3 regions of the Faecalibacterium sp. DFI.5.82 genome follow, and region 2 is predicted to be linked to each of the others. Evidence: riboswitches for the same ligand, from Rfam matches in the RefSeq annotation. Region 2 holds a riboswitch; each other region holds the start of a gene.
What was found. A riboswitch is a leader RNA that binds a small molecule or an ion and turns the genes downstream of it on or off. The one in region 2 is predicted to bind cyclic di-GMP.

Region 1 (3,275 bases), on a different contig from region 2:
GGCAATATCCACATCACTGCTCATGGTGTTCATGGTAAAGGTGATGCTCTCAGCCTTGTAATCCTGACCCAGCGGCAGGGAGAACTTGCCGGTAGACCAGATGTCAAACACCATGCCCTCAGGGATCAGGGTCTTGTCCAGCGTCACGGTCACTGTTGCGCCGTCCGGTACAGAGTAGGTCTTTTTGCCGGTGGTCTCGTCAGTAGTAACAGTCAAGGTATCGGTCACATCCTTGTCACCGTTTTTCACGGTAACAATGCCGCCGGTCACGGTCAGCGGGTGGAAGACTGCGGTATCGTGGGTGTGGTCAGCGGCGGCATCACGGTACTGTGCGGCAATATCCACACCACTGCTCATGGGGAAAGTGATGCTTTCTGCCTTGTAGTTCTGATCCTGCGGCAGGGAGAACTCGCCGGTAGACCAACCGTCAAACACCATGCCCGCAGGGGTCCGGTCCTTGTCCAGCGTCACGGTCACTTCTGCGTTGTCCGGTACATCGTAGGTCTTTTGGCCGGTGGCTGCGTCAGTGTTGCTGTTCAGCTTGCTGGTCACATCGCTGCCGTCGTATTTCACAGTAACAGTGCCGCCGGTCACGGTCAGCGGGTGGCAGCCCGGAGCATTGGGGTCGAACTCCCAACCGGCATGGAGGGTGATGTCCTCCATAATTGCGGTATCTTTCACATTAAAGAGGTTGCCATCTTCGGTGTACCAGCCGGTGAACTTGTAACCCGCACGGGTGGGATCATGGATGGCAGTCAGATCGTTTGCCTTGGTATCAGTGATTTTTTCGGTCTTATAAACCGGCACCACAGCGTCGTCGTTCAGTTCGCCGCCCTTGGCATCAAAGGTCACCTTGCAGAGGTAAAGAAAATTGCGTTTTCTCAGTTTATCATTGGCATCAATTTTAGGATTGTTATCATTGTCTGCAAGCAGAGCATCTGCCTTGGCCTTGTAGTTTTTGTAGTAGATGGCACCATTGGGGTTCCCAGCCGGACAACCTTTCAGACTGTCTTGGAAAGAAGTCAATCCAGCAGGGAGCGTAATGTATTCCAGATGGGTGCAATAGCGAAAGGTACCAGGTCTAATGGTTGTTACATTTTCCGGGATGGTGACGTTCGTCAGATTAATGGAAGTGCAAGAATCAAAGGCAGAATAGCCGATCGTCTTAATATTCTCACCTAACGAAATCTTTTCAAGAGAAATGCACCCAGCAAAGGCGCCTGTCCCCATCGATTCGATGGCGCCATTGATGGCAAGAGATTTCATGTTGTTGCAAAATCTAAAAGCTTCTCTGCCGATGGAAGTGACGCTTTGTGGAATGGTGACACTCTCCAGATCATTGCAATGAAAAAAGGCATAATTGCCGATCGTCGTAATATTCGTCTCAATATTCTCACCGAACGAATTCTCACCGAACGAAAGCGTTTTAAGATGAATGCATTCACCAAAGGCATGATCACCGATGGAAGTAACGCTTGGTGGAATGGTGACGCTCGTCAGACCACGGCAATCATAAAAGGCACGATCGTCGATCGTCGTAATTTTTTTACCTAATGAAAGCGTTGTTGTAAGAGGGCATTCCGTAAAGGCCCGGTTTCCTATTGATGTGGCAGCGTCATTGATGGTAAGAGAGTTCAAGTTGCGGCAACCTGCAAAGGCATGATCGCCGATGGAAGTGACGCTTTGTGGAATGGTGACCTCCCCCAGCTGATGGTCTGAATAAAAGGCATAATTGCCGATGGCGGTTACAGTGTATTTGTCGTCCAACGTTTCGGGTATGTCGATGTCGTAGTCGTAGTTTGTTGGTTTCACAGGGCCAAGAAATTTTGTGATGGTTGCATTACCGCCATTTACCTTATACTTATACTTGTAACCGTCAACGATGGCTTCTTGTTCAGTTGCCGTGTCTGCTGCAAATGCCGTGACTGCCGACAGGGGCAGCATGGTGATCATCATGCAGACCGCAACCAATAAGCTGATCAAACGCTTGGGTTTCATAATTCTTTACTCCTTTTCCATGATTTTCCCAAAAAACTCTCTCTATTTCAGCCAAAACAAAAGAGCGCCGCACCGGCCAAACGGCTGGTACGACGCTCTGAACCCTTGTAGACCCGCTGCGCGCTCGCTCTCCTGAAGGGAAGCCGACGCATCTTCACAAGGAGGTGCAAGGTTTCGTATTACCTTACCCGGAGAGAATAACGTGCGGCTGGCTGCCATATTACAGGCCCTTGTAGCTTTGCGTCGCAGCCTTTCGACTGGCTTGCCGATTCTTCAGTTTTTAGCGGAATAGCATATTGCACAGGATAAGATACTCTTTTTTTTTTTTGTCAATATGACGAAAAAGATTTGGAAGAGTGTACAAAAAAGGAACGTATAATGTGGAAAACAGAATGAGAATAAAATCCTGCGGCAGCACAAGATCTGCCTGACTTTATGGAGGGCGCAGTGCAAGAAAAATGCCCCTGACCGAAAGAAGCCGGTCAGGGGCATTTGGGGTTGCTGCAACGGTCAGGGTCAGTGCCTGCGCTCGTACTTCAGACGCTCCCGCAGCTCGTCCAGAGAGCGGTGCTTTTCGCCGTGGCGCAGCTTGGGGTAAGCGCGGAGCATACGGCCCTTGCCAAAGTACTTGGAGCTCCGGGTGCGGGCGCGCATCTCCTCGCTGCGGGCCTGCAGCTCCTCGGCCAGCTGTTCCAGACGGAGCAGCTCTGCCGTGCGCTCTGCGGTGCCCTTGGCGGCCAGCTTGACGGCAGTGGCGGCCTCAGAGGCATTGAGCCGGGCCTCCTGCGAGGACTTGCGGGCGGCCTCCATGGCCTCGTCGGCCTTGGCGCGCAGGGCGGCAGCGGCATCCCGGGGGCTCAGTTTGGCGGCATTGTCCCGGGCCTCGGCAGCCGCCAGCTTGAGCTGCAGGCGGCTCTCGTCCATCTTCTGGTCCACGTCCATGGCGGTGGTGCCCAGCAGCTCGGTCATGGCATCGGACACGGCGTGCATACTGTCGGCCACCTTTTCCAGGGCATCCAGCTCACGGGCCAGGTCAGAGGCCGCAAAGGCGGTCACCACCACGTCGGCGGCGTAGCAGGCGTACAGGATGCACATGAGGACAAAGCCCACCATCTGGGGGACCATCTCCACAAAACCCGCGATCACGGGGTGAACGGCCTTCATCACCACAACGGTGCCCACGCCCCACAAAAGGGAGAATTCCAGGCAGATATATCCGCCGATGTTGAAGGGGAAGTCGCTGTAATCCCACCACCGGGTGTGGTAGAGCTTGTAGA
Region 2 (3,275 bases):
ATGTCCATCATCAAGTGCATCCCGGGGATGCTGATGAAAAAGATCACCCCCGACCAGCTGCGGGAGCGGATGAACGATGCCGTGGGCCCCTACATCACCAAGATGTCCCAGAAAAAGATCCATCAGATCATCGCGGGCTTTGGCAAGGCCGCTGTGCTGGCAAAGCAGGCGGGCTTTGACATGGTGCAGGTGCACGGCGACCGGATGTGTGGCAGCTTCTCTTCCGCCATCTTCAACCACCGCACCGATGAATACGGCGGCAGTGCCGAGCGCCGCGCCCGCTTTGCCGTGGAAGCTGTCAAGGCAGTGCACGCCGCTGTGCCCGGCATGGCCATTGACTACAAGCTGGCTGTCCGGCAGGAGAACCCCCATTACGGCAACGCCGGTGTGGTGGAGGAGGAACTGGCCGTGTTCGTGCCCCTGCTGGTGCAGGCAGGCGTGACCAGCTTCCATGTGACACTGGCCAACCACTCTGCGCTGGAAAACACCATCCCGCCGGCCAGCCACCCCGAGTTCAAGGAGACCGGCTGCTTCCTCAAGTTCTGCGATGAGGTGCGCCGGTATACCAGTGTGCCGCTCTGCGGTGTGGGCGGCCTGAACGACCCCGATTTTGTGGAGCAGCAGCTTGCCAGCGGCCGCATCCAGTGCGCGGCAATGTGCCGCCAGCTGCTGGCTGACCCCAACTGGGTCAACAAACTGCAGAGCGGCAATGCGGCAAAGATCCACCGCTGTGTCCGCTGCAACAAAAAGTGCCTGGGCGGCCTGATTGCCCATCAGGGCACCCGCTGTGTCTATGATGCCCTGAACGCAAAAGAACAGGGCAGCATCTGATATCAAACATAATAAAGGAGAATGACCATGAGCTACGCCATCGTTTTCAGCAGCAAGACCGGCAACACCCGCCTGCTGGCCGACACCCTTCGCGCAAGCTTGCCCCAGAATGAGTGCACCTACTTCGGAGCACCGGCTCCGGAAGCACTGGAGGCTGAGACCCTTTACATCGGCTTCTGGACGGACAAGGGCCATGCCGATGACACCCTCACCGCCTTTTTGCAGACCCTGAAGGGGAAGCGGGTCTTTTTGTTCGGCACCGCAGGCTTTGGCGGCAGTGCGGAATATTTCGAGCAGATCCTGGCGGCGGTGCAGAAATCGCTGGATGAGAGCAACACGGTCATTGGAACCTATATGTGCCAGGGCAAGATGCCCATGACTGTGCGCCAGCAGTACGAAAAGATGCTGCAGCAGCCCAACCATGCACCCAACCTCGAGATGCTGATCGAGAACTTTGATAAGGCACTGGCTCACCCGGATGCCGCAGACCTCGACCAGCTGCGCAAAAAGGCGGCAGAGGTGCAGGCATAACGGAAGAACTCTTCAAAAAAGAAGATTTTTTGAGAAAGCTGCTCCAAAACAGTTGACAGGTTCTGTCCGATGTGGTAGGATAGCGTCGAGGAAATGGAAACGGCTCCTCAAGGTGAATTGAATATTCTCGGCAAAGCAGTCGAAAGGCTGTGACGCAAAGCTACAGGGCCTGTAAAATGGCAGCCAGCTGCTTCTCAAGGAAATCTTTCTTTGGGCGACCTGCTTAGATTTTCTAGGTGTTGTTTTGCTGAGTGTATTGCAGAACAACACCTTTTTTCGTTCTCAAATTTCTTCCCAAAAGAAGAAAGGCACGCAAAACTGAATATCCTCGGCAAAGCAGTCGAAAGGCTGTGACGCAAAGCTATAGGGCCTGTAAAATGGCAGCCAGTTGCTTCTCATCACCTGAGGGTCTCCACAGCGGAGATTGGGTGTTGAGTGACCTTCATCTGAAGCATCAGGTGTCGATTGCCGAGTATACCAGCAATCGACACCTTTTTTCATGGGGCAACACAAAAGAGGTTCAACACCATGCGTAACGCTTCGATGAAAGTCCTGAAGAATCTGGTCTGCTGCGCCGCATTCATCTGCCTGATGCTTGTTCTGGCAATGCCCGCACACGCAGCTTCCAAGGCCGATGAGCTGCTGCAGCTCGTCAACGCAGAGCGTGCACAGGCTGGTGTGGCTCCTCTGAGCATGGGCAGCAGCGCACTGAATGCTGCCGCACAGGCCCGTGCAAAAGAACTTACCGTCAATTACTCCTACAACCGCCCCAATGGCAGCCGCGAGTTCACCATCCTGCCGGAGTACGGTGTGGACGATGTTTCTGTGGGAGAGAACTACTGGGCAGCTGCTGAGAATGCTTCGGATGTGGTCGCCGCCTGGAATCGCTACGATTTCTTCAAGGAGCGGATGCTGGACAAGGATGCCACCTCCGTTGGCATTGGCTACTACGAGGGCGGCGAGTACGGCAATTACTGGGTGATGATCTTCACCTACGCCCGCGGCACCAGTGAGAACGGTTTCGCACAGGAAGTGCTGGCGCTGGTCAACGCTGAGCGTGCAAAGGAAAATCTGGCACCTCTGGCCATGGGCGATGCCAAGCTGCAGGCCGCTGCCGATGAGCGCGCAAAGGAAGTGGCAAAGGTCGCTTCCCACACCCGCCCCGATGGCACCAACTGCTTCACCGTGCTGAAGGAGTACGGTGTGTCTGATACCGCCACCGGCGAGAATGCCGCCTGGGGCGAGACCACGCCCGAAAAGGTCGTTGCAGACTGGATGGCTTCGGAAGGCCACCGTGTCAATATCATGGACCCCGCCGCCAAGTATATGTGCCTTGGCTACAACTACGATGCCAATTCTCAGTGGGGCCACAACTGGATCCAGATCTTCGCAAAGTAAGCGGAGGACTTCCATTGAGCGTTGTACGATGAAATAAAACAGAGCAAAAAGAGATGCACCCCGCCTTCCTGATTCAGGTTCAGGGAGCGGGGTGCATCTCTTTTGTTTTTTTATTCTGCTGCCATCTCAGCCACATCCTCGGGGCTGAAATCGCCCAAGGGCAGGATGAGCCGGCCCAGCGTTTCCTGCGGCAGGGCGGCAAGCCGGGCACTCTCGTCCGCAATTTCGGCAGGGCAGAGGACGTGCACGCCGTCCGCACCGGTCTCTACCCGGGCGCGGTGGCCGGTGGCAATGTACTGGATGCCCAGCCGGTCAGCCGCCGCCAGCAGGGCGGGGAAGCGCAGGTCGGCCGGGGCAGCGGTCTCCTCAGCCAGCTGGCTGGCCAGTTCGCTGGCATTCAGGGTGATGCACTCGATGCCCAGAGCCTTGGCGGCTTCCTTGGCGGCATCCACAACGGGATCATCGGTGCACAGACGCACCACAGCGCCCATCACCGCAAAGCCCTGCTGCTGTAA
Region 3 (3,275 bases), on a different contig from region 2:
GCTGCATAGCTGGCAATCTTTTTGCAGCCGGTCAGGTCAACGGTTTTCAGGTTGGTGCATCCCGCAAGCGATGCTTCAAACGTTGCATCATCGCCAACCACTTTCAGATTTTCCATCTTCGGGAAAGTCTCAGCTTTTACATATTGCAGGTTTGCATCGCTCACAGTAACTTCTTTGAGTTGTTCACTAGGAGAGAACATATTTTTCCAAAGAGTTTCTGTCGTCATATCTGTCCGACTAGTATTCAATGTGCCAAGAATTTCCACGTTCTTCAAAGAGGTTACAGCCGGATAAGAACCTGTCGGTTGTTCTCGGAAGGGATTAGAATCATCGCTAGTAATTTTTGCGCCTTCTTCAATAATAAAGGTTTCAATGCCACATGCTGGGAAAGGAACATGATGCAATGCGGTTTCACCGTAGAAGGTCACTCTCTTCAAATTCTGACAATTTGCAAACGCCCATGCATCAACTTTTGTCACACTCTTCGGAATGTCAATTTTCTCAATAGCAGTCCCTGCGAATTCAGAATCTCCAATGATTGTAGGGTTGCTTCCCAAATCAATCACACTCAATTTCTCACAACCCCGCACAATTGCATAGGGAAGTTTTTCGGTCCTAACAATCATTTTTTTCAAACCAGAACCTTGAAGTGCATTAGAAGTCCCATCCGGAACCTGTGGGTTTTTTCTTAATCCAAACTCGATGTCATCTGTAACAGTAAAGCTTTCCAGATTCCGCATCATTGAAAAAGCATACGCACCAATATATTTCAGATTGCTCCAGTTATCAAAATCAACTGTAAACTGTGTTCCTCGAACTGCCGCACAGCCAACACCTTCAAAGCTCTTGGGAAGCCATTCAGTCAGTTCCTTGTCCTTGCCCAGTTCAGAGCAGAAATCGAACATACTTGTAGGCAAATATTTTCCTGTATATACATTCTGGTTTGAATCCACGTCAGTAGTTTCAGCCGCTTCAAATCCTTCTGCCCAGATTACTTCTTCCAATGCTTCATCATAGCGAAAGATGTAATCGCCCAAATGCTGAATGCTGGCAGGAATATTAGCTTTTTTCAAAGCCTTCATCCCACGGAATGCACTATTGCCAATCGCAGTAACGCCTTCCTCAATATGTACCTCTGTAATCTGGTTGAGATAGGGTTTCCATGGACGCAGATCATTGTCTGTGCCAACATCCGTATCAGCAATTCCCTCATAATCTGCCATTGGGCCATTGCCAAAAATAGTCAGAACCTTTGTAGATTCATCGTATTTCCACTGAACACTCTCTTCCTGATTCTCTGCACCACAATAACCAGAGGTTTCTGCTTCGCTTTCGGTGCTATTCTTGCCAGTAACAGTGGTTGTCTCCGCAGTATTGGTGCTCGTTCCCGCTGCAAACGCCGAAACCGCAGTAGCAGGCATCATGGAAACTGCCATGCTCACTGCCAAGGCGGCGCTGATCACACGTTTCAATCTCATAAAAATCCTCCTTTTATGAATTACTCCCAAAATATAACCATGCCCGCACAAAGCAAAAAGAGCGCCGCACCGGCCAAATGGCTGGTACAACGCTCTGCGTTTTGTACTTTGGGAATCTACCGCCCCTTGAGGTGATGCCCATGTGCGGTATGGTTGAGAAAGTGCAGCTGGCTGCCATATTACAGGCCCTGTAGCTTTGCGTCGCAGCCTTTCGACTGGTTTGCCGATTCTTCTGTTTTTATGTGGCATTTTACACAAAAATCATAAGACTTTTTTTTTTTTGGTCAATAACCCAAAATCATCTTTGGCAAGTTACACAAAATCGACAGTGTTTGTATAACATTTTCGGATAGCAGCATCGCCCCGGGGAGAAGTGTTCCGTTTGGGAAATGATGGCGTGTTTCCTCGCTTTTTCGTTGAAATATGCCAGGTTTTATGATATAGTAGTAGTCGTTTTTACGTTTCACTCCCCTACTCTCCCCGCGGAAAGGAAGCTCCCATGAACCTGACAAAGCAGTTCTTCAAGTATGTGTCGCAGAATATTTTCGGTCTGATCGGCACATCGTGCTATATTCTGGCCGACACCTATTTCATCGCCCAGGCGGCGGGCACCGACGGCGTGACCCTGCTGAACCTCTGCCTGCCCATGTACAACCTGATCTTTGCCTTCGGCTCGATGATCGGCCTGGGTGCTGCCACCCGGTACGCCATCCTGCAGGCGCAGGGCGAGGCACGGGCGCAGCGGTTTTTTTCCAACGCCATCCTCTGTGCCTGCCTGATTGCCATCCCGTTCATGCTGGCGGGCGCGTTCTGCCCGGGCACGCTTCTGCAGCTCATGGGCGGCGATGCGGGCATTGTGGCGCTGGGCCTGAACTACACCCGCATCTTCCTGCTGTTCACGCCCTTCTTCATGTGCAACTACATCTTCTCGGCCTTCGTCCGCAACGACGGCGACCCGTCCCTTGCCATGGTGGCCACCCTGAGCGGAAGCCTGTTCAATGTGGTGTTCGATTACATCTTCATCTTCCCCATGGGGCTGGGCCTGCCCGGCGCGGCGTTGGCAACCGCTATCTCGCCGGTGCTCAGCATCGCCATCTGCAGCCGCCACCTTTTTCAAAAGAGCAACACGCTCACCTTTGTCCGGCAGGCCCCCTCGGCCCGGCTGCTGGTGCAGAGCTGCCAGCTGGGCATCTCCGGCTTTGTCGGGGAGCTCTCCTCTGCCGTGACCACCACCGTGTTCAACTTCCTGCTGCTCCGGCTGGCGGGCAACGTGGGCGTGGCCGCTTACGGCGTGGTGGCAAACTTTGCGCTGGTGGCAACAGCCATCTTCAACGGCGTGGCCCAGGGTGCCCAGCCGCTGATCAGCCAGTGCTACGGCAAAAATGAGATGGCCGGGGCAAAAAAGCTGCTTCTGCTGGGCTGCGGCACTGCGCTGGCGCTGGCGGCGGTGTTGTACGGTGCTGTGTTTGGCTTTACCGACACCTTTGTTGCCCTCTTCAACAGCGAGAGCTCTGCACTGATGGCCGAATACGCCCACAGCGGTATGCGCATCTACTTCCTGGGCTACTTCTTTGCAGGCTGCAATATTGTTGCGGCGGGCTATCTGGGTGCGGTCAACCGCCCCACCGAGGCCACCATCACCTCGGTCAGCCGGGGCGTGGCCGCCATCGTCACTTGCTCGCTGATCCTGAGCGCCCTGTTCGGCATGAACGGCGTGTGGTCGGCCTTCCCCGCCGCCGAGGCCATCACGCTGGCCCTGACGGTGTTCCTGCTCAAGCGCCCGCAGTCTGTGTGCGG

Region 1: it holds a riboswitch for cyclic di-GMP, as region 2 does, so the genes downstream of both, P0G09_RS12285 (leucine-rich repeat protein) here and P0G09_RS03760 (CAP domain-containing protein) in region 2, are expected to answer to the same signal.
Region 3: it holds a riboswitch for cyclic di-GMP, as region 2 does, so the genes downstream of both, P0G09_RS06430 (leucine-rich repeat domain-containing protein) here and P0G09_RS03760 (CAP domain-containing protein) in region 2, are expected to answer to the same signal.

What each region holds. Positions count from the first base shown of each region.
Region 1 covers NZ_JARFIS010000010.1:91,814-95,088, reverse strand. The annotation lists gene P0G09_RS12285 (leucine-rich repeat protein) at 1-1,998, opposite strand, end outside; cyclic di-GMP riboswitch class I at 2,199-2,275, opposite strand; gene P0G09_RS12280 (putative ABC transporter permease) at 2,515-3,275, opposite strand, start outside.
Region 2 covers NZ_JARFIS010000002.1:28,574-31,848, reverse strand. The annotation lists gene bilR (bilirubin reductase) at 1-831, shown strand, start outside; gene bilS (flavodoxin family protein BilS) at 859-1,362, shown strand; cyclic di-GMP riboswitch class I at 1,482-1,557, shown strand; cyclic di-GMP riboswitch class I at 1,683-1,758, shown strand; gene P0G09_RS03760 (CAP domain-containing protein) at 1,891-2,760, shown strand; gene P0G09_RS03755 (hypothetical protein) at 2,871-3,275, opposite strand, start outside.
Region 3 covers NZ_JARFIS010000003.1:158,901-162,175, forward strand. The annotation lists gene P0G09_RS06430 (leucine-rich repeat domain-containing protein) at 1-1,463, opposite strand, end outside; cyclic di-GMP riboswitch class I at 1,638-1,713, opposite strand; gene P0G09_RS06435 (MATE family efflux transporter) at 1,978-3,275, shown strand, end outside.